One region of the Shewanella sp. 10N.286.52.C2 genome, then DNA from elsewhere that is predicted to be linked to it. Evidence: predicted binding sites of a transcription regulator. Region 1 holds the regulator's gene; the other holds the start of a gene.

The links. Region 1 encodes sigma-54, which starts transcription at its own class of promoters, with help from an activator protein. Its sites were predicted from a motif close to GTTGGCACGNNNNTNGNNT; they were not measured.
Region 2: a site for sigma-54 is predicted at 4,224-4,242, ahead of BCU94_RS11085 (nitrate reductase). Genes of this name have one in related genera too.

Annotation. Positions count from the first base shown of each region.
Region 1 is NZ_MCTV01000013.1:15,143-23,443, reverse strand. It holds gene lptB (LPS export ABC transporter ATP-binding protein) at 1-673, shown strand, start outside; gene BCU94_RS05950 (RNA polymerase factor sigma-54) at 808-2,292, shown strand; gene hpf (ribosome hibernation promoting factor) at 2,317-2,604, shown strand; gene ptsN (PTS IIA-like nitrogen regulatory protein PtsN) at 2,607-3,050, shown strand; gene rapZ (RNase adapter RapZ) at 3,047-3,895, shown strand; gene BCU94_RS05930 (HPr family phosphocarrier protein) at 3,921-4,193, shown strand; gene mgtE (magnesium transporter) at 4,392-5,753, shown strand; gene BCU94_RS05920 (transposase) at 6,230-6,529, shown strand; gene BCU94_RS05915 (hypothetical protein) at 7,688-8,301, opposite strand, start outside.
Region 2 is NZ_MCTV01000027.1:47,100-55,400, reverse strand. It holds gene BCU94_RS11100 (TonB-dependent hemoglobin/transferrin/lactoferrin family receptor) at 1-1,763, shown strand, start outside; gene htpX (protease HtpX) at 2,420-3,283, shown strand; gene BCU94_RS11090 (cytochrome c3 family protein) at 3,570-3,905, shown strand; gene BCU94_RS11085 (nitrate reductase) at 4,283-7,087, shown strand; gene cobA (uroporphyrinogen-III C-methyltransferase) at 7,087-7,944, shown strand; gene BCU94_RS11075 (glycosyl transferase) at 7,937-8,301, shown strand, end outside.

The DNA of each region.
Region 1 (8,301 bases):
AGTAAAAGATGTCAGCCTGACGGTAAAAACCGGCCAAATTGTTGGCTTACTTGGCCCTAATGGTGCGGGTAAAACCACCACCTTTTATATGGTCGTAGGCCTAGTCAAAAGTGATAAGGGCCGCATTCTGATCGATGAAGATGATTTAACCGCAGATCCAATGCATTTGCGCGCCCGAAAAGGCATTGGCTACTTACCTCAAGAAGCCAGTATTTTTCGTAAGCTCACAGTACACGATAATATAATGGCAGTGCTTCAAACTCGCAAAAGCTTATCAAATGAGCAGCGCATTGAAGAACTGGAACATTTATTAGAAGAATTTAACATAACTCATATCCGTGATAGCCAAGGTATGGCGTTATCGGGAGGCGAGCGTCGCCGAGTTGAAATTGCACGCGCATTAGCGGCAAATCCTAAGTTTATTTTATTAGATGAACCTTTTGCAGGGGTAGATCCTATCTCAGTAATCGACATCAAGAAAATTATTCAACAACTTAAAAGCCGTGGTTTAGGGGTGCTAATTACCGACCATAATGTCCGTGAAACACTTGATGTGTGTGAGCGAGCATATATTGTGAGTCACGGAAACTTGATTGCTGAAGGAACACCTGCTGAGATCTTAGTCAATCAGCAAGTTAGGTCGGTATACTTAGGTGAACAATTCAAGCTATAGTTAGCACTATTCAGTTTTTAGTATGGCATTCGCGGCCAACAACAAACCTTAATCTAGTCTATTTTTCTAGGATCATAAACTAGCGCCCACACTGTTCGTCGCGATGATGTAATTCAATTAGGGACAAGCGGTACATGAAAGCCTCACTCCAACTCAAAATGGGTCAACACTTAACCATGACCCCACAGTTGCAACAAGCGATTCGCTTATTGCAACTTTCCTCATTGGAGCTACAGCAAGAAATTCAACAAGCACTTGATTCAAACCCGCTATTAGAGCTTGAAGACGAATTCACTAAAGCCAAAGAGCCCGTAAAAGAAAACGCCCTGCAAACTGACACCGATTTTAGTGATAATAGCCAAGTCACCATAGAAAAAGACACCTCAACGGTTGATACCACTGAATCGCTCACTAAAGATTCTATGCCTGAAGAACTCCCTATGGATACCACATGGGATGAGGTGTATACCGCCTCGCCGACTTCTGGCTCTGGCGCAGTATCGAGCGGTAATGATATGCCGTTTCAAGGCGAAACCAGTGAAGGCTTGTATGAGCATCTTGAATGGCAAAAAAACCTCACTCCCTTTTCTGAAAATGACTTAGTGATTGCAACCGCCATTATTGATGCCATTGATGAGCGCGGTTACCTCACCCAGAGCGTTGAAGACATTTTGCAATCCTTAGGCACTGACGATATCGAACTCGATGAAGTTGAAGCTGTACTTAAACGGGTACAACACTTCGATCCCGTCGGCATTGCAGCGCGAGATTTAAGTGAGTGTCTATTAATTCAATTAGGCCAATACCCTAATGAAATTCCTTGCATAGATAATGTTAAGTTACTGATTAAAGATCATCTTGATTTAATCGCCGGTCGTGACTTTAGGTTACTGATGCGTAAAACCAAGCTTAAAGAAGATGATTTACGTGAAGCCATTGAATTTATTCAAACGCTCAATCCACGTCCAGGCTTGCAAATTACCCCCATTAAAGATGAGTACGTCATTCCTGATGTTACTGTACTTAAAAAGAATGGTCGCTGGGTGGTCGAGCTAAATCCCGATAACATGCCTAAAATTGGCGTTAATCAGCAATATGCAGCTATGGCCAAAGGCGGTTCAAGCCAAGCTGACAGCCAATTTATTCGTGGTCATTTACAAGAAGCTAAATGGTTTATCAAAAGCATCGATAGCCGTAATGAAACCTTACTAAAAGTGGCTAACTGTATCGTACAATTTCAGCAAGGTTTCTTTGAGTTCGGTGAAGAAGCCATGAAGCCGATGGTGCTCAATGATATTGCTGAAGCGGTTGAAATGCACGAGTCGACCATTTCACGGGTCACGACCCAAAAATACATGCATACCCCCCGTGGACTTTTTGAACTAAAATATTTTTTCTCAAGCCATGTAAGTACCGATGATGGTGGAGAATGCTCTTCTACAGCAATTCGCGCATTTATTAAAAAGCTCGTAGCTGCAGAAAACCCGAAAAAGCCTCTTAGTGATAGTAAAATGGCGACACTATTGGCTGAACAAGGGATTAACGTTGCTCGACGTACGATAGCCAAATATCGAGAGGCAATGCTCATCCCTCCCTCAAACCAACGCAAAAGCTTATAACTTTTTGTTATTGGAGGATGACCTATGCAAATTAACCTGACTGGAAACCATATTGAAATAACTCAATCTTTACGGGAATACGTGCAAACAAAATTTTCAAAGCTTGAACGACACTTCGAACAGATCAATAATGTTCACGTTGTGCTCGATGTTCAAAAGCTACAACAGATTGCCGAAGCCAAACTGCACCTAAAAGGCGGTGAAGTGTTTGCTGTATCGCGTAACGCTGATATGTATGTGGCAATAGACGCCCTGATAGATAAGCTAGACCGTCAGGTAATTAAACATAAAGAGAAACTCACTAAGCATTAACGATGGAACTTCGTACCATCCTGCAGCCGGCGTGCACTACCTGTGCCACTCCGGGCAGTAAGAAAAAGGTACTGGAATTAATCAGCAATTTAATGGCTGCCCAGTACCCAACCCTTTCTTCACAGGCTATTTTTGAAAGTCTAATAGCGCGTGAAAAAATGGGCAGTACAGGTATAGGAAATGGCATAGCAATTCCACATGGGCGCTTAGATAATATCGAAGAACCCATTGCTATTTTAATCAAATGCGAAGAGCCAATCGCCTTTGATGCCATAGACAAGCAACCTGTAGATATTTTATTTGCGCTTCTTGTACCTGCAGATCAGTGCCAGCAACACCTAAGCACATTATCTAGCATGGCAGAGAAACTCAGTGATAAATTGATACTTAAACGACTTCGAAAGAGTCATGACGCTACAGAACTTTATCAGGTTATTACTGCATGAAACTTGTCATCGTATCGGGACGTTCAGGTTCAGGAAAATCAGTCGCACTGAGAGTGCTTGAAGATTTAGGTTATTACTGTGTTGATAACCTGCCACTGCCACTGATTGGCAGCCTGCTTGAACAGCTTAAAGATAGTAACGAGCTTGTCGCCATTAGCGTCGATGTGCGTAATATCGAAGAGCAAGGCAAAGTACTCAAAGAGCAAATTGCTTTACTGTCTGACGATACCAGCATTACCAGTTTCTTTTTAAACGCCAACGATAAAGTGTTACTGAAGCGTTTTAGTGAGACCCGCCGATTACACCCACTGTCTAAGAATCAAATTTCGTTACAAGAAGCCATTAAGCTTGAGGGGCGGTTACTCGAACCCATAGCCAAAATGGTTGATCACTATATCGACACCTCGCAAACTAATATCTACGAATTGAGCGATCATGTTCGGCAAATCTTGCTAGGCAGTGTTGATAAAGAATTAGTGGTACATTTTGAGTCATTTGGCTTTAAGCATGGCATGCCGGCTGAAGCAGACTTTATGTTTGATGTGCGCTTTTTACCGAATCCGCACTGGGAGCTTGAGTTAAGGCCCTACACAGGCCTAGATGCGCCCGTGCAAGAGTTCTTAGAGCGACAGCCTTTGGTGAATAAGTTTATCTGGCAAATTGAAAACCTTTTTGACACTTGGATGCCACATTTAGAGCGTAATAACCGCAGCTACCTGACCATTGCCATTGGTTGTACTGGCGGTCAGCACCGTTCGGTTTATATTGCCGATCAGCTCGCTAAACGTTTCAACAACTCTAAGCACAAAGTCAGCGCCCGCCATAGAGAGCTTGGCATTGAATAAGCTAACCACATCGCCAGCCAAAACGGTGGCCTATTCAAAGCAAATTACCATCAGTAACAAGCTAGGCTTGCATGCGCGAGCGGCGACTAAATTGGCAATTTTAGCTACCGAGTTTGACGCAACTATCACCCTTATCCAAGGTGAGAAACAAGCCAGTGCTGCCAGTGTATTGGGGTTATTAATGTTAGAAAGTGGCATTGGTAAAATCATTACTGTTGAAGCTCAAGGCCGTGATGCAGAAAAAGCCCTTGAGGCCGTATGCAAGTTAATCAACGATAAATTTGACGAAGAAAGCTAACCGCCTGCGCCCAGTAACATCTCCAAGGAAACACAGCGACTCACCTTTACCATTATTTTATTAGCTATACTCAACACACCACCAAGCAGTATTAGCGTGTTTATGAATTGCGCATCAAGCCATCAGATATTAGAAATTTCTTCATTCTTTCCGGTGAGTTAAGTTAACATTTCATCATCGTCTTTTCAGGAGTAGCCAATGGGTATTGAAGTCATCGACAGCGAACTGACCGAACAACGTCTTAATCAGCTTACACAAGCATTAGGTAGCGGTATGTTTGTTCATGTCAGAAATATGCTTCATGACATGGCCGCCTCCGATGTCGCATTAATTCTTGAATCATCACCGCCGAAAACTCGTCAAGTGTTATGGCAACTGATTGATCATGAGCAAGCGGGTGAAATCCTAGAAGAACTCGGTGAAGAGTTAAAAGATTCACTCATCAGCGCTATGACCCCAGAAAAAGTAGCCCAAGCCACCTCAGGGATGGATACCGATGACTTGGCTTACATCTTAAGAAGTTTGCCAGATGCTGTTTATAAAAAAGTACTGCAATCCATGAGCAGTCAAGACCGCCATCGCGTCGAACAAGCACTGTCATACCCTGATGACACCGCTGGCAGTATCATGAATACTGATACGGTCACTTTGCGTCCTGACGTTAATATTGATGTGGTATTACGCTATTTGCGCCAGCGCGGCAACTTACCCGATACCACAGATACCTTATATGTGGTTGATCGCAACGATCATGTGCTTGGTGGGGTGCGCCTTGCCGATCTACTCACCTGTGATCCTAATTCAACCATTCGCAGCATCATGGATCCTGAATTAGAAAGCATCCCTGTGGACATGCCTGATAATGAAGTGGCGCAATTATTTGAACGCCATGACTGGATTTCGGCCCCAGTGGTAGATGAAGCACAAAAATTATTAGGCCGTATTACCATTGATGATGTGGTCGATGTTATTCGTGAAGACGCCGAACACTCAATGATGGGGATGGCGGGTATGGATGACGATGAAGATACCTTTGGCCCAGTAATGAAAAGCACCTTCAGACGCTCGCTATGGCTTACCATTAACTTGTTTGCCGCCTTACTTGCTGCATCAGTAAGTAATATGTTTGAAGGCACGTTAGAGCAATTTGCCACCATCGCGATTTTAATGACTATTGTCCCTAGTATGGGCGGTGTGGCAGGCAATCAAACCTTAGCTCTGGTTATTCGTGGTATCGCCTTGGGTCATATTGGTCAAAGTAACTCCCGTTGGCTTATAGGTAAAGAATTAGCCATTGGTTTTCTTAATGGCCTCATGTGGTCGGTACTGGTCTTCTTTGCAGTGTGGCTATGGAAAGGTGATATGGCACTGGGCGGTCTCATTGGCGGCGCGATGCTCATTAACATGACCGTTGCCGGACTAGCGGGGGCCAGTATTCCGCTCATACTTAAAAAACTCAATATCGATCCGGCATTGGCTGGCGGTATGGTACTAACCACAGTCACCGATGTGATTGGCTTATTCGCCTTTTTAGGCTTAGCGACCATTTTCTTAATGTAGCGCCGTAAAACCCCCTCTCTCATCAGCATAAAAAGCGGCATTTATTGCCGCTTTTTTGTGCCTTAAAACCATAGAGTTTTAATGGTTACTTTTGTTTACCAATTAAAACCAATTCGCACCAAAATAGTACTTTTGCACCAAGATGTTTCACGCTCACTTTTTAGAGCTAACACTTTAAAAAAATAAGTCACTGTAATAAAAGGGTAAAATATTTATTTCATAATTGGCACAAGTATTCCATTGAGTTACGTATCACTAAAGAGGTAGCTTTTAATTTGACCAATTTAGTGGAGAAATTTAAGCCTTATAAATTTGAATATCAGCAGGAGTCGATGATGAAATTATTACACACATGTTTGAATCTTTGTCGTAATCAGTGCCACTTTTATAAGCATGTAGGCTGTAGCCTATGGGAAGTAGAATAGTCTTATCGTTAAGCCGACGAAGTTAATCGCTTTTAAATGCTTGGAGCTAATATGTCAGCACAAACAAAGTTTTATCCCGAGAGCTTTCAGCAGCAAGTGATCGCTGAAGTGAAGCAACATAATCGATTAATTTCTGATGTTGCTAAGCAATACTGCATCTCAGCAAAAACGGTTTACCAATGGGTTAAAAATAAAGAAACCGCGATGACATCAAAAACTAATGCCGAGGGCGTGACCACTCGCAAGCGTACACAAGCTAAACAGAAAAGCGCTTTAGTGTCAGAGATAGCTCACTTACAACTTAAGATATCTCAGCTGAATCAGCAGCTGTTATCGATTAATAGCAATTAGTGGGGATTAACTCAGTTCCGACAAACTTGATTGAATTAAACGCTGCCCCCATCGGCAATTAATTAGCGACAAATCTATTGTAAAATATAGAGCTGTTCACCCTCAGGTTTGTCAATTTTATTACATAAAAAGCTGATATAAAGCAGCTATGTAAGCTAAAAACCTGCAACAGGGACTAACAATAATAATAGGTCGCAGGAATGCCAAAAGGCAGTGTAAGGCCGGTGCTAATGAAAGGATGTCATTAGTGCCAGTAAAGACAAAACGAATTGATTTTATAACGGTTCCGGCAGGTTTGATTCGATAAGCGCACCACCCCAAGTGCACTTATTAAGAAGCTAATATTCCGACGATAAAGGCTTTTAAACAATCAAGCTTGTCAATTTTATTCAAGCTCAGTGACTGCATTCCCCCCATGATTGCAGTATCACTGAATTGAAACCTGCAACAAGGCTAACAATAATTATAAGTCGCAGGTATGCCTACAGGCAGGTAAACCACCCTAAGGTAAGGATGTCACTAGGGTGATTGGAGATAGATTCAGGCAGATTTGATGTGTTGCTAACTGTTCCCCAGCAGTGAGCAATAGAGGTTTTATTAGGGCTTAAGCGCCCAAGGTAATACTTCTATCAACATGGCTAATTTATCCGTTTCAACAAGGTGACAGCACTCTCCCCCATGCTTGCATGGTCACTGAATTGAATACCTGCAACAAGGAATAATAACAATAATATGTCGTAGGCAAGCAACAGCGTAACTCTGATGAATGGAAGTCATAAGGGGAAATATTAAAAAGCATAAACTAGGAGATGTATTACGAGTATTAACTAATTTAACAACCAATAGCTTTGATTTGATTGATGGTCGTCCCCAGCGACTATTGATTATGAAAACATTCTATACCCCTTACTTCATGGAATGGCTTTCTACTATCAAACCTATTGAGTCCGTTGACGACTATTTGGACATGAGCAACTGCTTCTCTCCCCAGTTTTCGTAGTGAGCGAATGAATAAGTTTTCATCAACAACAGTTTTAATGCCGATACATTTTGTCGGTAGACAATGCACAAAAAGCCCTGATGGAAGGATCCATCAGGGCTTTTTTATCTTTAAACGTTATAAACGTTCTCAGCCTATGTAGAAACAGCGCCACTCAATTAGTCTTTTTCTGCGGCTAATCTCATATAGCGTTGTGATGACCAGTCAAAGTAATACTCTTGCCCTTGCCACTGATAAATTGTTCTGCCGTCTCTTTGGATAGCGCGGGCATTTTCAGGTAGCTGGGTTAAGCCACTGGCGTATTCAATACTGGTGGTGGATCGTTTCGGTTGAGACACCACTTGATGTTGCTGCGGTTGCACATAGTTTCTGCGGTAATGGCGATCATAGTAATCATAGCGATAGGGCGTTTGCCAGCCGTTATTCCAGCCTATGCCATTATTCCAGCCATAGCCCCAGCCATTATTCCATCGATTTCCCCACCGGTTATAATAAGGGTAACGCCAACCGTTATTCCACCCCACACCGACGCCCCAGCGCACTGATGAACCTGAATGACGTGAATGACGTGAATGACCATGATGACGATCGGATGTAAGATATCGCAGTTGCGGCAAGCCATCAAAAGCTTGCATGCTAGCTGAAATCTTGTGGGGACTCGCGTCTTGAGCATTAGCCCCTTGGGCATTAGTGCTTATGCCAAGCATTAAACTCAAGCCTACAGTTACTGAGATATACCCTTTTAAGCTCATCAGATATAAAGCCGTAAAGC
Region 2 (8,301 bases), on a different contig from region 1:
CCGATGCGTTAGGTGGCGTGATGGTCATGACCACTAAAGATGCGGATGATTACTTACGTGGCAGTGATTATTATTTCTCTGCAAATGGCGGCTACACAGGTATGAACGATGAGTTCAGCGGTGGCTTTACGAGCGCATTTGCAGCAGGTGATTTTGATAACCTAGTCAGTTATCAACGTCGTAGTGGTGAAGAACAGCAAAACTACTACAACACATTACCAGATAGTGACTTAGTCACTGACAGCTTATTACTAAAAAGTAAGTATCACTTTAATGATGATACTAACCTGCAGTTAACCGTTGATTACATGAATCAACAGCTTGACCGCTGGGAAAAATATGCTGATAAAGGTGACATTGGTGAGTCAATTGATTATGACCGCCAAACTCAAGCGTTAAATACCTCATTACGTTTACGTTCAACTAAAGACCGCATCATTCATGACAATGTTGATTTCGTATTATATTACGGTAAAACCGACCAAAGTGAGAAACGTGACTACTTTAATGGTATCAGTGGTGCAGACCGAGTAATAACGGAGCACCGTGATTACCAATTTGATGAATACCGTTTTGGTTTCGCCAGCACCTTTAGTAAAGCGCTGTCTTTACCAGGCCATGACCACAATATTATTTATGGCGTGGATGTAGAGCAATCTGAAATGAGTCGCCCTCGTGATTACCAAGATATCGATAAAAATGGTAATTCTACGCCATCAGATATCGATACCTTCTCATTTGCTGATACGAAAAGTTTACGTGCCGGACTATTTATACAAGATGACATGACCTTTTTAGACGGCAAACTAAACGGTATTGTGGGGCTGCGTTACGATTACTTCAAAAACACCCCTGATCAACAGCAAGCTGAAGATGCTGGCCGTGATCCTGAAGATTTTGCCGCGATGAGTGATGGCTTTTGGTCGCCTAAACTTGGCCTTGTATATCACATGACTGAAAACGTGAATGTGTATGCGCAATATGCTTACGGTTACAAAATGCCAACCCCAGATCAAAAATGGGGTGAGTTGGAGGTCAAAGATGGCGCGATGCCATTCCCTGTTATCATTGAGGCAAACTACGACTTAGAGTCAGAATCAAGTAACACCATTGAAGTGGGTGTTCGTGGTGATCATGGCGACACTAAATATGAATTTACCACTTTCTATACGAAAGCCGATAACTATATTGATTGGGAGTTCGTAGGTTTCAAGCTGTTCCCTGAAATGTCTTTAAACTATCGTTACATCAACTTCGATGAAGTCACGCTTTATGGTGCAGAAATGTCTATGAGCCATTGGTTCACCGATAAGTTTGAACTGTGGGGTAACATTGCTTACACCCATGGCGAAGATCAAAATGGTGACTACCTTAATACTGTTAGCCCATTAAAAGGTAACTTAGGGGCAAATTATTATACTTACTTTGGCAATACCGAAGCAGACTTTGGTTTAACCATGCGCTTTGCTGATCAAATGGACCGTACTTCTGACTTAAATATTTACCCAGGAATGCCTAGTATGGGCTTCAATGAAGTGTATAACACAGCAGGCTACGCAGTATTTGATTTGACGGCTAACTTCCATGTGAATGATAACTGGACGGTACGTGCTGGCGTGTTTAACCTGTTTGATAAAGAATATATTGAGTATTCTGATGTAGCAGGTCAGTCAAAATATTTAATGGCAAACATGGGCGTGACTGAAGAGACTTATTCTCAACCAGGTCGCTACTTTAACGTTAAACTGAGCTACACTTTTTAATGAATTAGAGTCAGTTTACTGAATGAGTTCACTGGATTGAGTGATAAAGAAAGCGTTAAATCCTTATAGGATTTAACGCTTTTTTATTGGCTGATACTCTTATGTAGACATGAGTGCTCCACTCACTTAAATGGGTATTTATAAGTTGACGGCATGCTGATTAATGTCAATGACCGGGAAGCCCCATTATGAATGAATAGCCATTAGCTAAACTTAACAGTTAACTCACTCGCAGCGTTCAAGGTAAGGTTATGAATAAAAGGGATACTGGGCTGAATGAGGGTTATAAATTGCTAACTAATTAAATTAGTTATTGTTCTGCTCCTTAGTGACGATATTAACAAAGATTAATCGCCATCTATCCGCTAAACACTAGGCTTTCTAGCAAATGCTGGTTAGATTTAAGTTTCGATTAATACAAGCTGCCTAGACTCTGCCCGCTACTAAGTTAAGCATTTAGCTGAGGTTAGGCTTAGTGTGGTATTTTTAACTAATCTGTCATTTTATGTCAGTTTTTTCTATTAGACGCTTGAAATATCTTTTTTAGGACATATTATGTCGTTAAGTGTTTAATAATATTTTTGCGTTCAAGTCAGCTTGAGCATTGAGCTCAGGCGTTGAGTTTATGTCGGCATGAATGCCAGTTAGGAGTTGTAATGTTACGTATCGGTTTACTAATCGCCACCAACTTAGCCATTTTGCTAGTTGCTTCGATTGTGATGTCTCTGCTAGGTGTAAGCACATCAAGCATGAGTGGTTTATTAATTTTTGCTGCTATGTTTGGTTTTGGCGGCGCATTTATCAGTTTAGCTATCTCTAAGTGGATGGCGAAGAAAACCATGGGTTGTGAAGTTATTACAAACCCTCGTGATAATACTGAACGTTGGTTAGTTGACACCGTTGCTCGTCAAGCGCAGCAAGCTGGGATTAAAATGCCAGAAGTGGCAATTTACCAATCTGAAGAGATGAACGCATTTGCAACGGGCCCAAGTAAAGATAACGCGCTAGTTGCTGTGAGTTCAGGCTTACTTTACGGTATGACCCAAGATGAAATCGAAGGCGTACTGGCTCACGAAGTTAGCCACGTGGCTAACGGTGACATGGTCACCTTGACCCTTATTCAAGGTGTCGTGAATACCTTCGTTATTTTTGCCGCTCGTGTTGTTGCAGGTATTGTGAATAACTTCGTTGCGAGTAATGATGAAGAGGGTGAAGGTCTTGGTATGTTTGCATACATGGCTGTGGTTTTCGTACTTGACATGTTATTTGGTATTTTAGCGTCTATGGTTGTGGCTTACTTCTCTCGTATTCGTGAGTTTAAAGCCGATGAAGGTGCGGCCAAGCTTGCTGGCAAAGATAAGATGATTGCGGCATTAGAGCGTTTAAAAACTGGCCCAGAAACGGGTGCAATGCCAGCGCAAATGTCAGCATTAGGTATTAACGGTAAACGTTCAATGACTGACTTTTTAATGAGCCATCCACCACTAGAAAAACGTATTAGCGCCCTTAGAAATAGTTAATAATGTGATCTTGGTTATAAAAGGAGCTTAATAGCTCCTTTTTTATTGCTTCCCTTTTTATTTTAACTCGTTAATATAACCTTCTTTTCAAGGTGATACATTATGTAACGCTTTTTAGGTGTCAGAGATGATGATTGAATTTTGCCGCTGACTATTTAGTGTTGCTAAATTAACCAGTGTTAGCTAAGTTTATAACTGAGCCTAAAAAAGTCGTTCTGAAAATTGATATCGATTAAAGGTCTCTCTATTAGAGCCTTTTTGACTATCGTAACTGGAGGGTATAATAGTGAGCAATAAAATACTTGTAGCAATGTTTGCAGCAGCTTTAGCTGTAGTAACTTTGTCATCAAATGCATTCGCTGCAGATGAAGTTTTAGCTGATTTCCACGCTGAAATGGGTGGCTGTGAAAGTTGTCATGCTGATGGCGAGCCATCTGCTGACGGTGAGCATGAGTTCGCGCAGTGTCAAGACTGTCACGGAACACTTGCGGAAATGGATGAAAACCATGCGCCACATGATGGCATGTTAATGTGTCAAGACTGTCACGCACCACATGACATGAATGTTGGTGAAAAACCGACTTGTGATAGCTGCCATGATGATGGCCGCGTTGCTAAATAACTGATGATTATTTAGCTTTAAGCAAAGTTTAAAAGCGCTGAAATTCAGCGCTTTTTTATTGCCCCAGTTTTGCTGTTTATAAATAACTTTTATATTTCCGCCGACATTAGCTCAAAGAATAATTCCACATGAATATTCAATTCATGGTTTAGCATTTATCACACTACCTATACGGCATACCTCTAAAGTGGTATTAATTTCCTTTTGTTTTCAACGACATGTGCGTTATTGGTGCGGCTTGGTGCACTTTTGTTGAACAAAAGTAGCGATTTTAAATTTGCCTTATTTGTAAACGGTTTGTAAATCATTAAGTTAGCAATTGGCACGAGATTTGCGACGTTATTGTCATTGAATTTGAGTCAGTGAAGGGAAGTTGCATGTCTAATATCCAATCTAGTTGTGCTTATTGCGGCGTCGGCTGCGGAATAAGTGTAACCCCTAGCAGTCTTAACGACATTGGATTTGAGCTTGAAGGTGATCGTACTCACCCAGCCAATAAAGGTCAGTTATGTGCCAAAGGTGAGCGTTTATTAGAAAGCTTAGTCCAGCCAAATAGTTTACGTTATCCCAAATATAAGTCTGGTAAGTCAGTTGCTTGGCCTGAAGCTATCACGACAATTGCTGACACCTTTAAACAAACTATTGCGCAATATGGACCAGACTCAGTTGCATTTTATTTATCAGGGCAACTTTTAACTGAAGATTACTATGTGGCTAATAAATTGGCCAAAGGCTTTATTGGCACGGCGAATGTTGATACCAATTCACGCCTTTGTATGTCTTCTGCTGTAAGTGCGCACATGCGCGCATATGGAGAGGATGTTGTAGCGGGTTGTTATGACGATTTTGAACAGGCACAAGTAATAGTATTAGTGGGTTCAAACGCAGCGTGGACCCATCCGGTTTTATTTCAGCGGATGATTAAAGCCCGCCAGCGTTATGGCACTAAAATTGTCGTAATTGACCCAGCTAAAACTGCTACGGCAAGCCAAGCAGACTTACATCTTCAAATCGCGCCGGGGACAGATACGTTATTATTTAATGGCTTACTGAATTTCATTGCCAAAAATGAAGCGTTAAATCAGCCATATATTGATGCGCACACTGAAAACTTCACTCAAACCTTAGCACACGTTGCCAGTCAAGCCACTGATGTTGAAACACTTGCCCAAGCGTTATTAGTGCCTATTGCTCAGTTGCAGGATTTCTATCAGTTATTTATCTCTCACGCAAAAGTCATGACAGCTAGCTGCCAAGGGGTAAACCAATCTATTGCAGGCACTGACACTAGCAATGCGATAATCAATTGTCACTTAGCTCTTGGTCAGGTTGGTAAGGAAGGTTGTGGTTTCTTTTCACTTACAGGCCAACCGAATGCCATGGGTGGGCGTGAAGTGGGCGGTTTAGCGACACAACTTGCTTGTCATATGGGGTTTTCTGAGCCGGAGCGTCAAGTGTTAGGAGATTTTTGGCAGTCTGAGGTGATCGCGACTGATAAGGGTCTCACAGCCGTTGAATTATTTGATGCTATGGCAGATGGAACAATTAAAGCGGTGTGGATTATGGGCACTAATCCAGTGGTGTCATTGCCTAATACTGCAAAAATAACTGCGGCATTAGAAACCTGTCCTTTTGTGGTGGTGTCTGAGATAACACAAGACTCTGCGACTGCGCAATTAGCCGATGTGTTATTACCTGCACAGGGTTGGTCTGAAAAATGTGGCACTGTCACTAACAGTGAGCGAGTGATTAGCCGCCAACGTGGCTTTATACAAGCTAAAGGCACTGCAAAAGCTGATTGGTGGGCCTTGGCAGAAGTCGCAAAAGCGATGGGTTTTGAACAAAGTTTTAGCTTTAAAAACAGTGCTGCCGTTTTTAAAGAATTTGCCCAGTTATCTAAGCTTGTAAAGCAATCTTTTCCAGGCAAGCAGTTTGATTTAAGCGGTTTGGCTGATTTAACGGATGAGCAATATGATGAGTTACTACCGACGCAGTGGCCTGCTGCTAACCATGGTGCCATAGGGGGCAATAAGAAAAGATTGTTTGCCGATGGCATATTCGCCACCGCATCATCAAAAGCGCAATTTATTGAAACCACTGCAGATTGCCAAATAGCCCCTTTGCCAGCTGGGCAAGTACGCTTAAACAGTGGTCGCAGCCGAGATCAATGGCACACCATGACCCGCACAGGTCATATTGCGGCGCTTAGAGCCAGTATCCCAGAGCCTGTTATTGCTGTTCATCCTTCGACTTTAGCGCAATTAAAATTAATTGAAGACGACTTGGTAACTTTTGCTGCCCCCAATTTATCAATAACCAATTTTGCCGTGGCAAGAGTGGTTGCAGATGACTCCCAAGCGCCAGACTTGGGGTTTATGTCAATGCATTGGTCTGAGCAGTTCTCGTTAGGTAAGGGCGTTAATACCCCACTTGATAGTCAGTTTGACCCTTACTCAAAACAGCCAGCGTTTAAATGCCAACCCGTGTCGTTAACTAAAGTTGCTGTGACATTGCAAGGGATCGTTTTTGGTCTGCATGATCCACACATGCAAGGCCTGAACTGGAATGTTCAGCAAACATTAACCACTGGCAGTTGTTATCACATCGGTTTTGAAAATACAGATGCAGCATTTGCTTACCAGTCAACGGTACACGCTTTAAAATGGACAATTTCCCTTGCTAGTCAGCAAATTATCCATGTGCATTGCAATATCAGTAACGGCTTGTTGGTATCACTGAAACTGTTAAGTCGCACAAAGGTCGCTGTTTCCCTTGAAGCGATGAATTTGCTTATTGGTCAAACAGTAGATGTTGCATTAATGCGTCAATTACATCAGCTGATTAAAGCTGGTAACAGCCCACTAATTTGCGCCTGTACCGGTGTCACACAAGCCAATATTGAATATGCCATGCTGCAAAAACTTGATAATGCAGTATTCAGTAAACGTGCCTTAGCATCTGATTTTACTAGCGCCACAGCGATTAACACTGATATCACACAAGCAGATTTTGATAAGGCGTTAGATGAAACCCAAACAGAGCTAGGCTGCGGCAGACAATGTGGTAGCTGCCACAGTGAAGTGGGTCAATGTGCCAATGATATTTGGCATATTGCTTTAGCTGAGATAACGACTGAGTTGTCAGAGCAAGAACGTAAATCAGCCCAAGAGGAGGTGGCGTAATGAGTCATACATTGAATAAGCTAATTAACTTTAATAGCGCAGCCGCTAATAATGATTTGATTTCGGGTGATGTCGAAATTGTCGGTGCAGGTTGCGGGCAATTAGATTTAATGACCATTAAAGCCGCCAGAATAGTGTCTCAAGCTGAGGCGCTGGTTTATGACAGCTTGGTCAGCAGCGATATTCTTTCATTAGTCTCTGCAGATTGTCAGCGCCACTTTGTGGGTAAACGTTGTGGTCAGCCAAGTTATAAGCAAGATGATATAAACGCTTTACTAGCAAAGCTTGCCACACAAGGACTCAAAGTTGTACGTTTAAAAGGTGGCGATCCGCATATTTTTGGGCGCGGGGCTGAAGAGTCTCTGTATCTTGCTAAATTAGGGATCGCTAGCCGATTTACCCCTGGTATTACAGCAGCTTTAGGCTGCGCCTCAACCACAGGTATTCCGCTAACGTACCGCGGCATGGCTCGTTCAGTCACGTTAGTCACTGGTACCCGCATTACAAATGATGGGCTAGATCAGGCTCCAACTCATTGGAAAGGCTTATTAGAAGCACAATCTACCTTAGTTTTTTACATGGGCAAGGAGCAAGCAGCAGCAATTTCAGCAGGACTTATGTCTGTTAAAGCTGAGGCAAACTTACCCGTGGCACTTGTCACCAATGGCGGCAGACCTAATCAGTTAATCACTTATGCCAATGTTAGCAATATGGCCAAGCAAGCGACATTAATTAAAGACAGTGGCCCAACCTTAATCATCATTGGTGAAGTGGTTGCAGTGGGTCAAGAATTAGCTGGCTTATTGTCTGATATAAAAGCCAAGCCAACAGATTTTGTGGAGGTGGCTTATGGTTGAGCAACAAACGCAAGATATGCTTAATGCCGCTGATTTTGATAGCCGTAAGCTCATCAAAGCAATGGGCAAAGGGGTTAAAGGTAGCCGCAGTTTGAATTTTGCTGAAGCCGCTTACTTGATTAAAGGTTTTGCAAGTGGTGACATTTCTACTGCGCAAATGGCGGCAGCGATGATGCTTATGCGAGTGCGAGGTGAGTCAGTTGAAGAACTTGCTGGTGTAGCGTCTGGGCTAAAGCAGTTGGTTTCTTCTCAGTGGAAAACTATTAAAGCAGATATTGATTGGCCGGTATATGCCGGTAAGCGCGAGCAGTTACCTTGGTTATTATTAGCGGCAAAAATGCTGGCTAAACAAGGTAA